Regions from separate parts of the Paraburkholderia sp. SUR17 genome, predicted to be linked through region 2. Evidence: riboswitches for the same ligand, from Rfam matches in the RefSeq annotation. Region 2 holds a riboswitch; the other holds the start of a gene.
What was found. A riboswitch is a leader RNA that binds a small molecule or an ion and turns the genes downstream of it on or off. The one in region 2 is predicted to bind thiamine pyrophosphate.
Positions count from the first base shown of each region.

Region 1: another riboswitch for thiamine pyrophosphate. It lies ahead of P2869_RS15680 (FAD-dependent oxidoreductase); the one in region 2 lies ahead of thiC (phosphomethylpyrimidine synthase ThiC).

Region 1 covers NZ_CP120508.1:3,513,456-3,521,399, forward strand. Annotated here, with positions in the region: gene P2869_RS15660 (ABC transporter ATP-binding protein) at 1-459, opposite strand, end outside; gene thiE (thiamine phosphate synthase) at 589-1,689, opposite strand; gene P2869_RS15670 (thiazole synthase) at 1,686-2,501, opposite strand; gene thiS (sulfur carrier protein ThiS) at 2,545-2,742, opposite strand; gene P2869_RS15680 (FAD-dependent oxidoreductase) at 2,785-3,915, opposite strand; TPP riboswitch at 4,141-4,261, opposite strand; gene P2869_RS15685 (ABC transporter ATP-binding protein/permease) at 4,516-6,264, shown strand; gene thpR (RNA 2',3'-cyclic phosphodiesterase) at 6,280-6,834, opposite strand; gene P2869_RS15695 (glutamate synthase subunit beta) at 7,070-7,944, opposite strand, start outside.
Region 2 covers NZ_CP120508.1:1,330,606-1,338,549, forward strand. Annotated here, with positions in the region: gene P2869_RS05945 (L-lactate permease) at 1-1,260, opposite strand, end outside; gene P2869_RS05950 (hypothetical protein) at 1,485-1,925, opposite strand; gene P2869_RS05955 (glycine zipper 2TM domain-containing protein) at 2,262-2,486, opposite strand; gene thiC (phosphomethylpyrimidine synthase ThiC) at 2,798-4,729, opposite strand; TPP riboswitch at 4,822-4,938, opposite strand; gene P2869_RS05965 (GreA/GreB family elongation factor) at 5,073-5,483, opposite strand; gene P2869_RS05970 (DUF1223 domain-containing protein) at 5,932-6,810, shown strand; gene P2869_RS05975 (cytochrome b/b6 domain-containing protein) at 6,834-7,493, shown strand; gene P2869_RS05980 (molybdopterin-dependent oxidoreductase) at 7,505-7,944, shown strand, end outside.

The DNA.
Region 1 (7,944 bases), 1.7 Mb from region 2:
CACGCGCCGCGCCATGCCGCCCGACACCTCGGACGGTGCGAGGTCACGCGCGCCGCGCAGGCCCACTGCGTTCAGCTTCATCAGCACGAGGTCGCGGATCAGTTCTTCGGGCAGGTCGGTGTGCTCGCGCAGCGCGAACGCGACGTTCTCGAACACCGACATATCGGTGAACAGCGCGCCGAACTGGAACAACATGCCCATCTTGCGCCGCAACGCGTAGAGGCCTTCGCGCGTCTGCGCGCCGACGTCCTCTCCGTGAAACAGCACCTGGCCGCGCTGGGCGCGCACGAGGCCGCCGATGAGCCGCAGCACCGTGGTCTTGCCGCCGCCCGAGCCGCCCATGACCGCTACCACCTGGCCACGCGCGAAGCGCATGTTCAGTCCGGAGAGGACGAGCCGGTCGCCGTAACCGAAATCGACGTCGCGAAGCTCGAGAAGGGTCTCAGAAGAAGAAGGCACGTGGGCTGACAATCCTTTTACACGAAGGCCGAATTATAGGGCCATCATGAAGTTGCTGCCGCGACGTGCCCCGCCCGCTTAACCAAATCTAAACATCGAGAGGTTAAGGCCAGATGTCTGGTCGGACGATTATTGCGTAAACTCCCGCTGCAATGCAGCAACCGCGGCCGCAGGGTCGGCGGCCTCCGTCACGGCACGCACGACCGCCGCAGAGCCCACGCCCGTCGCAAGAACCTCAGGCAGCAAATCGCCACTGATGCCACCAATCGCCACGAGCGGCACCACTCCACCCAGCAACTGGACATACCGCCCAAGCCGCACGAGCCCTTGCGGCGCCGTGGGCATGACCTTCGTGGTGGTGGGAAACACCGCACCGAGCGCGATGTAGCTGGGCCGGAAGTGCAGCGCCGTGAGCATCTCGTAATAGCTGTGCGTCGAGAGCCCGAGCCGCAGTCCAGCCGCGGCGATTGCATCGAAGTCGGCCACGCGCAGGTCTTCCTGGCCGAGATGCACGCCGTACGCGCCCGCCTCGATCGCTTCGCGCCAGTGATCGTTGATGAATACCTGCGCGTCGTGCCGGCGGCCGGCCGCCACACAGCGCGCAATCTCCGCCTTCAGCACGTCTGGCTCGGCCTGCTTGAGCCTCAGTTGCACGGTCTTCACACCGTAGTCGAGCACGCGCTCCACCCAGTCGGCCGTGGGCAGCACGGGATAGAGCCCCAGGCGCGCGGGACACGCGGGGAACGGTTGCGCCGGCGCAGCAGGCAATCCGGTCACGCGTGGAAAGCGCGCGAGGTCCTTCGGCCAAGCGTCGGCTGCGGTCCGTTCGTCGCCGTCGCGCCAGGCCATTGCAAGCGTCAGCGCATCGTGGGGATCGAAGCCGCAATCGAGGAACGCTGCGAGCGCGGGGATCCAGTCTTCGGCGAGGTGGCCTTCGAGCGCATAGCGCTCGCCGCCCAGATGCAACGTGGCGCGTCCTTCCGCTGCTTCGATCACGCCGGCGCCGCGCACGAGCCAGCTCGCGAGGTGTTCGCCCGCGTGCGATGCATTCGACACGGCGATCAGGTCGCCGCCGTTCGGCTCGTCCGGAGCCGTCAGGCAGACGCGCCAGGGCGCGTGCGTGGGCGGCCAGTCGCCAAGACGGGCGCGGATGCGCTCGACGGCCTCGGTCAATTCATCGGCGGGCGGCCAGAACAGCTCGCGCGCCGGCAAGGGCAATCTTTCGGTCATGCTGCACTCCCATCCTGATGCCAGAACGGCATGCCCACCACGGGCGTGCTCGCCTGCGCCATCTGCCGCTCGGCCATCGGCCCAGCAAGGTAGGCCTCGCGTCCGGCTTCCACGCCGAGCGCGAAGGCGCGCGCCATCGCCTCCGGATGCGTCGCCTGCGACACGGCCGTGTTCAGCAGCACGCCGTCGAAGCCCCACTCCATCACCTGGCACGCGTGCGACGGCACGCCGAGCCCCGCATCGACGATGAGCGGTACATCGGGCAGCCGCTCGCGCAGCACGCGCATCGCGTACGGATTCATCACGCCTTTGCCGGTGCCGATGGGCGCGCCCCACGGCATCAGCGCCTCACAGCCCGCGTCGAGCAGACGCCGGCCGATCACGAGATCTTCGGTGCAGTACGGCAGCACCTTGAAGCCGTCCTTCACGAGCCGGGCGGCCGCTTCGATCAGCCCGACCGGGTCCGGCTGCAGCGTGTAGTCGTCGCCGATCAGCTCGAGCTTGATCCAGTCGGTTTCGAACACTTCGCGCGCCATGTGCGCGGTCGTCACCGCCTCGGCCACCGTCTGGCAACCGGCCGTGTTCGGCAGAAGCGGCACGGCATGGCGCTTGAGCAAATCGAAGAAGCCGGCTTCCGCGCCGCCTTCGGTCATTTGCCGGCGCAGCGCGACGGTCACCATGCCGGGGCGCGCGGCCTCGATGGAGCGCGACAGCGATTGCAGCGACGGGTAACGCGACGTGCCGAGCAACACGCGGCTCGCGAGGGTTTCGCCGTAGAGCGTGAGCGCGTCGGCGGGAATGGAGGTGGTCATGGCAGACAATCCTTTGCAGATGACGGCGAAGGTGCGGCGCCGCTCAGCCGCCCGCGACAGGGGTAACGACATCCAGCCGGTCGCCGGGCTGGAGCGCTCGCGCCGCATGCTGCGTGCGCGCGACGAAATCGCCGTTCAGCGCCACCGCAAACGGCGGACGCGCGCCGAACGCGGCGAGCGCGTCGGCAACGGTCGCGCCGTCGGGCAACGAAAAAGGCTTCTGGTTCACGTGTATATCCATGGTTCGCGTTCTGTCGGTTCGCTCACGCGGGCTCGATCGCGTTCAGACCGGCTCCTCGGCGTGCTCGAGATGAAAAAGGCTGGACCAGCGGGCGTCGCTGCGCCACTGCGCGAACGCATCGGCATCCGCGATGCTGCCCTCAAGCAGCGTCTGTGCGAAGCGCGCTGCTGCGTTGGCCACTTCCGGCGCAATCATGTAGCCGTGCCGATACAGGCCGTTGACGCGCAAAGTGCGTGCGCCGTCCCAGACGAGCGCGGGCCGGTGGTCGGGCAAGGTCGGACGGCATTGCGAGTTCAGTTCGAGAATGCGTGCCTCGCCGAAGGCGGGATGCACCGAAAACGCCGCGCTCAGCAGTTCCAGCGCCGAGCGCACGCTGACGGGCGACATGTCTTCGCCTTCGATCTCCGTCGCGCCGATCACGTACACGTCGTCCTGCTTGGGCGCGATATAGATCGGATAGCGCGGATGCAGCAGCCGCACGGGCCGCGTAAGCGAAATGCCCGGCGCGTGCACGCGCGCCACTTCGCCGCGAATGCCGCGCAGCGTGGGCCAGACCGGCTTGCCGCCCAACCCGCGGCAGTCGATCACGACACGTGCGTCGGGATACGCCGTGCCCTCGACCGCGCTGTTCCAATGCGTATCGACCTTACGCTGGGCGAGCCCGGCCGCGAGTGCACGCAAGGCCTGGCGGTTGTCGAGCTGACCTTCGTTGGGCAGCAGCCATCCTTTCGCGAAACGGCCAGCGAGCGCCGGTTCCGCGTCGCCTACCTCGGCGCCCGCCAGCGAGACGAACCCGCCTTCGACGAGCCCCGCCGGCGCATTGGCGCGAACGCGCCGCTCGAACAGCGGCGCCTCGGCGCGGTCGGCATGGTGCCAGACGACGAGCGTCCCGTTGCGCTGCAAGAAAACGGGTTCGGGCAATTCGGCCAGGATGCGCGGCCAGCTTTCCAGCGAAGCCACGCCGAGTTCGGTAATGAGCACTTCGGCGACGGCGGCCTCCGCAAGCGGCGCGAGCATGGCGGCAGCCACCCACGCGGCCGAGCTGCTGCCGTCGGCGTCACCGCGATCGTAAAGCGCCACGCGATGTCCCGCGCCGGCAAGCTGCCACGCGACGAGGCGGCCACAGAGCCCGCCGCCGACCACGGCGAAATCCGGTCGGACAGCGGCGTTCATGAGCGCGCTCCAAGCGACGCGCGTTGCGTGACCATAAGCGCAGCAGCGCGACAAACGCGCCGGTGAAAGCAAAGAACTGGAGAATGAGCGGTCATCGTATCCTTTCCGTACGGCAGGCTGCACACGTACACAAGGACGAAACCGGCTGGCGAGGCCGGCCGGACGCACTCCGATATGTGATGAAGGAGCGCCGCCCGGCGGGAGACTGGACGCATGGGCATCCAGCGGGACTTTCCCGAAACTTCCCGCGCCGGTATTACCCGGATCGGGTGCGAAGGGTCTCTCTCAGCCTCGTCGCTGGCCGCCGCGTGCTGCCGGCCGGCGCGAAGCACCCCTGTTTCGTCAGCGGCCATTAGACCATAAAAGACAGAACCGCCGCAAACGAGGCAGGACGCCGCAGGGCGCGCGGCAGGGCCGCCGAATAGGGAGCGCGCGGCGGGCTCTGGCACAATGCCGTGGACCCGATTAAGGCGTGTTTAAGCGGTGCCGGCCAGAATCCGCCAGGTCACCGCGCGCGGGGAATGCCCTCACCGCCCGCGCCGTGTCAGGATCCGCAAACCCGCCGTTGGGCCGGCATCTCAATCCGATATCAGGAAGCTCATGACCAATCCCACCTCCAGCCCTACGTCCAGCCAGACCGACCGCGTCTCGGCGTGGAGCCTCATCAAGCCCTACTGGGTGTCCGAGGAACGCAAGATCGCCTGGGGTCTGCTGATCGCGATCATCGTGATGAACCTGCTGCTCGTGGGCATCAATGCATGGTTGAACAACTGGAACCGCGATTTCTACAACGCGCTGCAAAGCAAGAACGTGCATGAATTCCCGCACCTGATGCTGATCTTCACCGGCCTCGCGTTCGCGTTCATCATCATCGCGGTGTACACGCGTTATCTGCGCCAGATGCTCGGCTTTCGCTGGCGCCAATGGCTCACCACGAAGTATCTGCAGGAGTGGCTGGGTGAAGGCACGTTCTACCGCATCGAGCGTGACCGTCTCACCGACAACCCCGACCAGCGTATCGCCGTCGACCTCGATTCGTTCGCGACCACGACGCTTGCCCTCACCCTCGATCTGATCTCCACCATCGCCACCCTCGTGTGGTTCTCGATCGTGCTCTGGAGCACCGCGGGCGCGTTGACGGTGATGCTGGGCGGCACACCGGTGCAGATTCCCGGCTACATGCTGTGGGCCGCCATCGCGTACGCCGTAGTGGGTTCGATCCTCACGCACAAGGTGGGGCATCCGCTGGTGTCGATCAACTACCAGCAACAGCGCGTTGAAGCCGACTTCCGTTTCGGCCTGATCCGCCTGCGCGAGAACGCAGAGCAGATCGCCTTCTACGACGGCATGCGCACCGAAGAAGCCAGCGCGAAGGACCTCTTCAGCCGCATTCGCGACAACTGGTGGCGCGTGATGAAGTACACGAAGCGGTACTCCTTCGTCGTCAACTTCTATGGCCAGATTGCGAATATCTTCCCGATCGTCGTGGCGTCGCCGCGTTATTTCGGAGGCGCAATCAGCTTCGGCACGCTGATGCAGATTGCCGGTGCCTTCGGCTCCGTGAGCGACTCGCTGTCATGGTTCGTCAATAGTTACGGCACCCTGGTGGAGTGGCGCGCCACCGTCAATCGTCTTCGCGAATTCAAGCGCGTGATGCACCAGCCGCATCTCAAGGAATCCGTATTGCCGGCCACCGAGCACGGCGGCATCAACCTCCATTACGTCGACGAAAGCCAGCTCGTCACGCGCGGCCTCACGCTCGCCCTGCCCAACGGCGAAACGCTCGCGCACGTGCGAGACGTCGCCATCAAGCCCGCTTCGCGCTGGCTCGTGCGCGGCCCGTCTGGCTCCGGCAAGAGCACGCTGCTGCGCGCGCTGGCGGGCCTCTGGCCGTTCGGCAGCGGCTCGATCGACGCGCCCGTGGGCGCTCGCATGATGTTCATCCCGCAGCAAAGCTATCTGCCCATCGGCACGCTGAAGGCGGCGCTTGCCTACCCCGCCACGAGCGACACGTTCAGCGACGACGACTGCCGCGACGCGCTGCGCCAGTGCCGGTTGGAAGACTACGTGGACCGGCTGCACGAATCGGCTCACTGGACGCGCGTGCTCTCGCCCGGCGAACAGCAGCGGCTTGCGGCGGCGCGCGTGCTGCTGCACAAGCCCGACTACGTGTTCCTCGACGAAGCGACGAGTGCGCTCGACACCGAAAACGAAGCGCACGTGTATCGCGTGATGAACGAGCGGCTGCCGAACGCCGCGATCGTGAGCGTGGCGCACCGCGAGTCGCTGGCGCAATTCCATGACGAGACGCTCATCATCGAACGGGCGCTGGAGCAGGCGGCCGCGTAAATGCGGCCATGCCGCTCACGTGACCGCCACGCTCGCCAGCGCCTGATACCGCGCGCCTTGCCGCGCAAGCGTGCTCGAATACAGCATTAGCGATTCGAAGCGCGCGAACGGCGGCAGGCGAGCGTCGGCGGGAATCGTCGCGGCAGTCACACCCCGTGCGAAGCGCGCGAGCGTGATGTGCGGCCGAAAGGCCCGTGCATCCACGGGCAAGCCCAGTTCGATCATCAGCGAGCGCACGCGCCAGTCGAGCGCCACGAAGTCATCGGACATTGCCAGCGTAGCCACCAGCAATCGCGGATGCGCTGTGCCCGGCCAGCACTCGATGCGTTCGAACGCAGCCGGCGCAAGCGGCGCAGCGCTTGCGTGCAAGGCGGCGGCGAGCGCGTCGGCCGTGTCTGCCCGAAGCGCACCGATGAACGTCACCGTGAGATGAAGCTGCCCGTCGGGCACGCGTCGCGAGTCCGGCGGTACGGGCACCGCAGCCAGCGCCTCGCGCGTGGCCGCATCGGGCGAGAGCGCGATGAAGCAGCGTTGCCACCCTTCGGGGGCGCGGGTGTCGTGATCGAGCATTGTCGGCGACCGGCTGTCCGTACACAGCGTGATCTTATCCGCAACGCCGTGTGCGAGGCTGGCGCGGAAAGAAGGCAATAAGCGGAAGGCAACAAACGAAAAAAAACCGGGTCGCCCTTTCGGGGCGCCCGGCTTTTCGTTACTGCATCGTCGTCTCCACCTGGTCCTGCGAATCTCCTCTTGCAGTCTGTTCGCAGGGCGCCCGCACGAAGCCGGCGCCCATGAGCGCAGAGGCTTATCGCGGCAGGCTGGAGCTGCCCATCAGGTAGGCGTCCACCGACCGCGCACACTGCCGGCCTTCGCGAATCGCCCACACGACGAGCGACTGGCCGCGCCGCATGTCGCCAGCGGTGAACACCTTGTCCACCGACGTGTAGTACGACTTGTCGCCTTCGGTCGCCGCGCGCACGTTGCCGCGCGGGTCCTTGTCCACGCCGAACGCTTCGAGCACCGGCGACACCGGCTGCGTGAAGCCCATCGCGAGCAGCACGAGGTCGGCCTTCATCTCGAACTCGGAACCCGGCACTTCCTGCATCTTGCCGTCCTTCCACTCCACGCGCGCGGCGATCAGCTTCTCCACCTTGCCGTTCTTGCCTTCGAAGCGCTTCGTGGCCACTGACCAGTCGCGCTCGCAACCCTCTTCGTGCGACGACGACGTGCGCAGCTTGACCGGCCAGTACGGCCACACGAGCGGCTTGTTCTCTTCCTCGGGCGGCTGCGGCAGCAGTTCGAACTGCGCGACGCTCTTGGCCCCGTGACGGTTCGAGGTACCGACGCAGTCCGAGCCCGTATCGCCGCCACCGATCACCACGACATGCTTGCCCTTCGCGAGCAGCTGGTCAGCTACCTTGTCGCCGGCATTGACCTTGTTCTGCTGCGGCAGGAATTCCATCGCGAAGTGAATGCCCGCGAGTTCGCGGCCCGGCACCGGCAGGTCGCGCGGCGTTTCGGAACCGCCAGCCAGCACGACGGCGTCGAACTGCTCCTTGAGGTCCTCGGGCGCAAGCGTTTCTTTCGCCGTGTTGCCGATGTGGGCCGGCAGCGCGTCTTTGCCGATGAACACGTTGGTGCGGAACGTCACGCCTTCGGCTTCCATCTGGCGCATGCGGC
Region 2 (7,944 bases):
CGCTCCCACCGACGCCACGCCGAGACCGAGCGTGTAGTTGAGCCCCGAGTAGTTCATGAGATACGCGAGCCCCACGATCGTCGCCACCGTGAAGATGGCGATGCGGGTCTGCACCCAGGTATCGACGATGGCGCAGCCGAACTCGCGCGGCTTCAGCCCCACGACGAAGGCCGTGATGATCGCGGCCACCAGAATCGCGGTGCCGGTGGCGAGCGGCTGGAAGTCCCACACCGCGCCGTACGGTGCGTTGTAGAGCGTGATGTAGACGGCCTTGTCGAGTCCTGGCCACGGAATCTTGACGTCGCCGATCGCGAAGATCTTCGCCACCGTCCACACGATCACGACCGCCGACACGATGAGCCACGGGTACCAGCCCGCCATGCCACTGATGTCGCCGCGCACTTCCTTCTCGCGGTCGACGTTGATGGCGAAGTGCGGATCCGGCGCCGGCTTCCAGACCCGCACGAACGCGATGGTGAGGATCAGCGAGACGAGCGAGGAGAGCACGTCGGTGAGGCTATAGCTGATGTAGTTCGAGGTGACGAATTGCGTGAGCGCGAACGAAAGGCCCGAGACCAGCAACACCGGCCACACGCGCAGCATGTTGCGAAAGCCCGCGTACACCGCGATCACGTAGAACGGCAACAACAGCGCGAAGAACGGCAACTGGCGGCCCACCATCTTGCCGAGCGTGTCGGCGGGAAGATGAGTGACTGCACCCAGCACCGTAATTGGCACGCCGAGCGCGCCGAACGCGACCGGCGCGGTGTTGAAGATGAGCGTGAACGTGAGCGCTTCGAGCGTCGGGAAGCCGAGCAGGATCAGCAGCGAACTCGTGATCGCGACCGGCGTGCCGAAGCCCGAAATGCCTTCAAACAGCGCGCCGAACGAAAAGCCCACCACGACGAGCACGACGCGCCGGTCGTTCGGCATGTTGTCGAGCAGCCACATGCGGAACGCCGCGAAGCGTCCCGAGCGCTGCGCGATGTTGTAGAGCAGGATCGCGGCGAAGACGATCCACATGACCGGCCAGATCGCGAACACGGCGCCGGCCGCCACGGCATTGAACGCAAGTCCCACGGGGAACTGCCAGCCGAAGATGGCGACGACCAGCCCCACGATGAGCCCGGCCAGTGACGCCTGCCAGGCCGGCCGCCTCGCCCAGCCGAGCAGCACGAGCACGACGATGATGGGTAGCGCGGCCACGATGAAAGACGGCAACAGGGCGTTGCCGATAGGGGTGAGCAATTGATGAAACATCACGTCTCCTTCGTTGTTGTTCGAATCGTCGCGAACACCGCGCGGGTTGGGCGCGACGGGACTGGAGCAGGACGGATGGCGTCCCCGGCATCCGCGCGCTCATGCGCGGCGTGTGTGGACGTCTTTTAAGGCGGCGTTTCAATGGCCATACGCAGCATAGGAAACGGGCGTGCCGCGTCAAGCAGGGAAACTACGGGAGGCTGGGTTATAAATGCGCGGCGAGGTCAGTGATGGCGCCCGCCATGGCCGCCATGCCAGCCGCCGCCATGCCAGTAGCCGAAATTGAACGATACCGACGGGCCCCATCCGTACCCGCCCCAGGGGTAAGGGTAGTAAGCCGGATATACGGGCCACGCCGGATAGACCGGCACGGGCGCGACCACGACAGGCGGTGGCGCGTACAGCGGAGCGGGATACTGCGCGTCAGGTGGAACGTCAGACGGAGAAACGGTCTGCGCCGACGTGACGGGTGCCTGGGAAGACGACGCGGCCGAAGGCGCCGACGATGCCGAAGGCGCGATCGGCACTTCGCGCTGCGTAGCCGCGGTTGGCACCGGCGGCGCGTAATAGTAGGCGGGGTAGTACGGGTAATAGTAGTAGCAGCCGGACAGCGCAAGCAGTGCGCCGGCACTGGCTATGCGGGCCGCAGCGGGGAACAGCTTCATGATGAGGCGCTCCTTCTCGATGCTTCTTGCCGCATTCCGTCAGGACCATGGCGCTGCCGCTGATCAACCTGATCAACGCGGGTCGCGCGGCCGGGCCTGCTACGCGTGGCGCATACGTGGCGTGTGTCGAACAGATCGAGCATACGCCGCCGTCGGCACGTCGCCTATTGCAAAGCCGTAACGCCCTGTTTCACATCATTTCAGCTGCGCGACCCTAATAAAAACGCGGCGCACCCCGTGTTCGGGTGTGCGCCGCGCGAATCTCCCTGATTGGTGCCGCCGCTGATGATCGTTGTGTTATTCAGCCTCTGATGCTGCCGGACACTCCTGCGTGCGTTACTTGCCCACCTGGTTGCCGATGATGCCGCCTACGGCCGCGCCGCCCAACGTGGAGAGCGCATTGCCGCCGATGGCCGCGCCCGCCACACCGCCTACACCTGCACCGATGGCCGTATCGCGCTGCCGCGTCGTCATGTTGTCGCAAGCCGAGAGGCTCGCCACGAGAGCCACAACCGCCGCCAGCACACCAAGCCGTGCACCCGGATGCCGAACCGCTTTCATGATCGCTACTCCTTCTTGTTGAAAGACGCGGTGCCGGCGGTCAGGCCCGCCCGGCACCTGATAAAACGATCTTATCTAGGAGGGCCGTATCAGGGTGTGTACGCTTGTCAGCAGATTGTCGGATCGGTAAATAAATGTTTCGGGCTGTGGCGCTGCAGCGCAATTTCGCTGCATCGCACACCGCCCGAGTTGGCCTGCACCAAGGCCTGGACTAAGGCCTGCACCCAAGACCTGAGCCGCCGTCCTGTCGCGCCATGCTGCAGGGCGCAAGCTCGAACACGCAGACGGCGCAGGCAAAGCCCGCGCTTACGTCATTGCCGCTGGTAGATTTCGGCGCCTTGCTTGACGAACTCGACAGCCTTCACTTCCATGCCTTTCTTCAGTGCTTCGTCGTCGCTCAGGCCTTCTTTTGCAGCGTATTCGCGCACGTCCTGTGTGATCTTCATCGAGCAGAAGTGCGGGCCGCACATCGAGCAGAAGTGCGCCACCTTCGCCGAGTCCTTCGGCAGCGTTTCGTCGTGGAACTGGCGTGCCTTGTCCGGGTCGAGGCCCAGGTTGAACTGGTCTTCCCAGCGGAACTCGAAGCGGGCCTTCGAAAGCGCGTTGTCGCGCACCTGCGCGCCGGGGTGTCCCTTCGCGAGATCCGCCGCGTGCGCCGCGAGCTTGTACGTGATGATGCCTTCCTTGACGTCGTTCTTGTCGGGCAGGCCGAGGTGCTCTTTGGGCGTCACGTAGCAGAGCATCGCCGTGCCGAACCAGCCGATCATCGCCGCGCCGATGCCCGACGTAATGTGGTCGTAACCCGGTGCGATGTCGGTGGTGAGCGGCCCGAGCGTGTAGAACGGCGCCTCGTCGCACCAGTCGAGCTGCAGGTCCATGTTCTCCTTGATGAGCTGCATGGGCACGTGGCCCGGGCCCTCGATCATGGTCTGCACGTCATGCTTCCACGCGATCTGCGTGAGCTCGCCGAGCGTCTTGAGTTCGGCCAGTTGCGCTTCGTCGTTGGCGTCGTAGATGGAGCCGGGACGCAGGCCGTCGCCCAGCGAGAAGCTCACGTCGTACGCCTTCATGATTTCGCAGATCTCTTCGAAGTGCTCGTACAGGAAGCTTTCGCGATGATGCGCGAGACACCACTTGGCCATGATCGAGCCGCCGCGCGACACGATGCCGGTCATGCGCCTGGCCGTCATCGGCACGTAAGGCAGGCGCACGCCGGCGTGGATCGTGAAGTAGTCCACGCCTTGCTCGGCCTGCTCGATCAGCGTGTCGCGGAAAATTTCCCACGTGAGTTCTTCTGCTTTGCCGTGAACCTTTTCGAGCGCCTGATAGATAGGCACCGTACCGATGGGCACCGGGCTGTTGCGAATGATCCATTCGCGCGTTTCATGAATGTGCTTGCCGGTGGAGAGATCCATGACTGTGTCGCCGCCCCAGCGGATGGCCCACGTCATCTTGTCCACTTCCTCGCCGATCGACGACGTCACCGCCGAGTTGCCGATGTTCGCGTTGATCTTCACGAGGAAGTTGCGGCCGATGATCATCGGCTCCGTTTCAGGGTGATTGATGTTCGCCGGGATGATGGCGCGGCCGCGCGCCACTTCCTCGCGCACGAAGTCGGGCGTGATCTCTTTCGGCGCATTCGCACCGAACGCCGTGGCGCCGAACGCCTGGCCTGGATGCTGACGGCCCATCATCGCGGCGAGTTTTTCGCCGTTCGGGCCGCTCGCACGCAGGCTTTCCAGATATTCGGCGCGGCGCTGGTTCTCGCGGATCGCGATGTACTCCATTTCCGGCGTGACGATGCCTTGGCGCGCGTAGTGCATCTGCGTGACGTTGCGGCCGGCTTTCGCGCGGCGCGGCGTGCGGTGCAGGCCCGGAAAGCGCAGTTCGGCGGTGGCGGCGTCGGCGGCACGCTCGCGGCCGTAGGCGCTCGAGAGACCCGGCAGCGCTTCTGTGTCACCGCGTGCTTCGATCCAGCGCTGGCGCAGCGCGGGCAGCCCCGCGCGGATGTCGATGCGCGCTTCGGGGTCGGTGTAGGGACCGGAGGTGTCGTAAACGTAGACGGGTGGATTCTTCTCGCCGCCGAACGCCGTGGGCGTGTCGGCCTGGGTGATTTCGCGCATCGGCACGCGGATGTCGGGCTGCGAGCCGGTCACGTAGACCTTGCGCGAGTTCGGCAGCGGTTCGACGGCGGCGGCGTCCACACGCGCGTCAGCGGAAAGGAATTTTGGGTTCGCGTTCATGCATCTCTCCTGATGTGGGTTCGCTACGCAGGAGACGAAATGAACGTGGACGGATTTCGCGAGAAGAGGTGGCCCGAAAGCCGATGAAACCGAGGCGAAACCCGGACGCTTCCCTGCGCTGGCATTATCCAGATCAGGTTCAAAGGGTATTTCTCACCCGCGGCAGGCATCGCCGAAGCGACGCCGACGCAGGACCCCCGCGCAAGCAGCCGTCAAGATACACCGGGCGGTTGCAGCTTGGCAACCCGTTCCGCACCCCGCCTTGTACCGGTCCTGTATAGGCATCTGGACCCGCTGCCAGACCTTTTCGGTGCACCAGGGGCGGCGCTGCGCCGCGGCAATTTCACGACGCGGTGTCGTTGGCCGCCTCGGGCTGATACAGGATCTTGTCGACCTTCATCGCTTTCTGCACGCCGCCCGGCGTCGTGAAGTGAATGTGCTCGCCACGTTTCGCACCAAGCAGCGCGTGGCCCGCAGGCGAAAACACGTTGAGCCGTCCGTGCGCCACGTCGGCCTGCGGTGGGTAGACGACGGTCCACGTCATGGATTCGCCGGTCTGTTCGTCGAGCAGCACGACCTGCGATCCGATCGTCACCACATTACGCGCAATCTCGTGCGCATCCACGATGGCCGCATGCTCCAGCAACTCATCGAGCAGTGGTTGACGTTGATGCGCGAGCGCGGGCTCGGCCGCAAATTTCGTCAGGCGGGCCACTTCGAGCTCGGTCAGATAGCAGATCTTTTTCTTCTTCACAGCGGTTCTCCTGTTCGATCCAGAAAAGAAAAGCTTGCGGATGCGACTGGCCCGGAGCCCGACCGGCCGGCTCCATAAGCTTGAGGGAGGGCTGGTTCAGATCGGGCGCCGGGCGGTGGAGAGCGGCGCGACGGCAAGACCGGCAAGGCACGCTCGCGCGAACGTACGGCGAGCGCGTGCGCTCGCCACGCCCGTTCGGCGGTGGCGACGCATGAGACTCGGCATTCGGGTGCGGGGCGCGGGCATGGGAGAAACAGGCGTTAGCGCAAGCGCGTGTCGCGCGAGGCATTGAGGAGATGGAACGAATTCATCATAGCACCGCGTCCGTATACCGGCTCGTGGCTGCTATCGGCATTGCGTTTGCGTCGGCACAAAAAATTTTCGCTGGCGCTGTCATAAGTGGCTCACACCGCCGACCAACGTGCAGTTTCCTCGATCGGAGCCGGTGATGCAGACCAGATACGGATGGATGAGCACGCGGTGCATACGGGCGTTGGCGCTCTCGCTCGTATGGGCGGTGAGCGGCGCGGCGCAGGCTGCATCGGTCTGCACGGCGCGCAGCCCGGCGCATCGTGTCGCGCTCGTCGAGCTCTACAGCAGCGAAGGTTGCAGCAGTTGCCCGCCCGCGGACCATTGGCTGAGCCAGTGGAAAGACGGCGGCACGGCGAGCGGGGTGGTGCCGCTCGCGCTGCACGTCGATTACTGGAACAGCCTCGGGTGGACCGATCGCTTTTCGCGGCACAGTTTTACGGAACGCCAACAAGGTCTCGCCGAGCGCGCCGGCGGTCATCTCGTCTACACGCCCGAAGTGTTCGTTTCGGGACGCGAGTTGCGCAACTGGTCGCATGCCGCGAGTTTCGATGCACGCGTCGCGCAGGTGCGCTCTGAGCCGGCCGCAGCCGACATCACGATTGCGCTCGAACCGGCTAGTGCTGATTCGGCTTCCTCAGTAATGGGCGTAACGGGCGCGGCAGCGTCGACGCAACCGACGCATGTCGTGGTCGATGCGCAATTCACGGCTCACGGCGCACGCGAGCGTGGTCCGCTCGAAGCCTACGTCGCCGTCTACGAGAACGCGCTCACGACGCAGGTGCGTGCCGGCGAGAACAGCGGTGCGACGCTGCATCACGATCGTGTGGTGCGCCAATGGATCGGCCCTGTCGTGCTGGATGCGGGACGTGCCCACATCGAGCGCGAGATCGCCTTGCCGGCCGACGCCCAGGACGCGCTCAAAGCCTCGCGTGGGTCGTTCGGTGTCGTCGCCTTCGTCGAAAATGCGGCGAGCGGTGACGTCCTCCAGGCAGCCGACCTGCCTGCGTGCCACTGACCGGATTTTTCCTGGAGATCGATATGGCCACCCCTGAAACGAGCGCTCGCGATGTGCATCGCGACGCGCCCACCGAGAAACGAACGCATCCTTCCGGCGGCGTCATTCATCCGCTTTGGCTGCGCCTCACGCACTGGCTCAACGCGCTGGCCGCGCTCGTGATGATGTTTTCCGGCTGGCGCATCTATAACGCGTCGCCGGTGTTCGCGGGCTTCAGTTTTCCGAATGCCGTCACGCTCGGCGGCTGGTTGGGCGGTGCGCTGCTGTGGCACTTCGCGGCGATGTGGCTGCTTGTTTTCAATGGACTCGTCTATCTCGCGCTGAACCTCGCCACAGGCCGTTTCGCACGAAAGTACTTGCCGCTCACGCCGCGCGCCGTGCTGCGCGACCTGGTGGGTGCGCTCACCGGCAAGCTTTCGCACGCCGACCTGCGCCACTACAACGCCGTACAGAAGGCAGCGTATGTGTTCGTGATAGCCGATCTGATCGTGCTCGTGCTGTCCGGGCTCGCCGTCTGGAAATCGGTGCAGTTCCCGCTGCTGCGTGACTTGATGGGCGGCTACGACAATGCACGCGTCGTGCATTTCGTTGCGATGTCGTTGATGGCCGCATTCGTCGCCGTGCATCTCGTGATGGTGGCGCTCGTTCCGCGCTCGCTCGTTGCGATGCTGCGCGGACGTTAAGGAGAAACGTCATGAGCATGGAAAGCAAAAAAACGATAGCGAAGCTCGACCGCGAGTCGATCCTCATCGACGCGCGCCGCGAACTCGCCATGCCGGCACGACGCGCGTTCGGCAAGCAGTTGATGAGCCTTGGCGGTCTCGTGATGCTGACCGGCTGCAACGTCACGGACGAAGATTCGGTGAATCGCTTTCTGCGCGCAGTCTCGCGTCTGAATGACCGCGCGCAGGCCGCGATCTTCGATCCGAACCAGCTCGCTCCCACTTACACCGAAGCGCAGATCACGCGGCCGTTTCCGTTCAACGCCTACTACGGCATCGACGAAGTGCCTCACGTCGACGCGTCCGCCTACCGTCTCACGGTGAGCGGCCTCGCTACCGGCCAGCGCGTGTGGACGCTGCCCGAACTCTACGCGCTGCCGCACGTCGAGCAGATTACGCGGCACATCTGCGT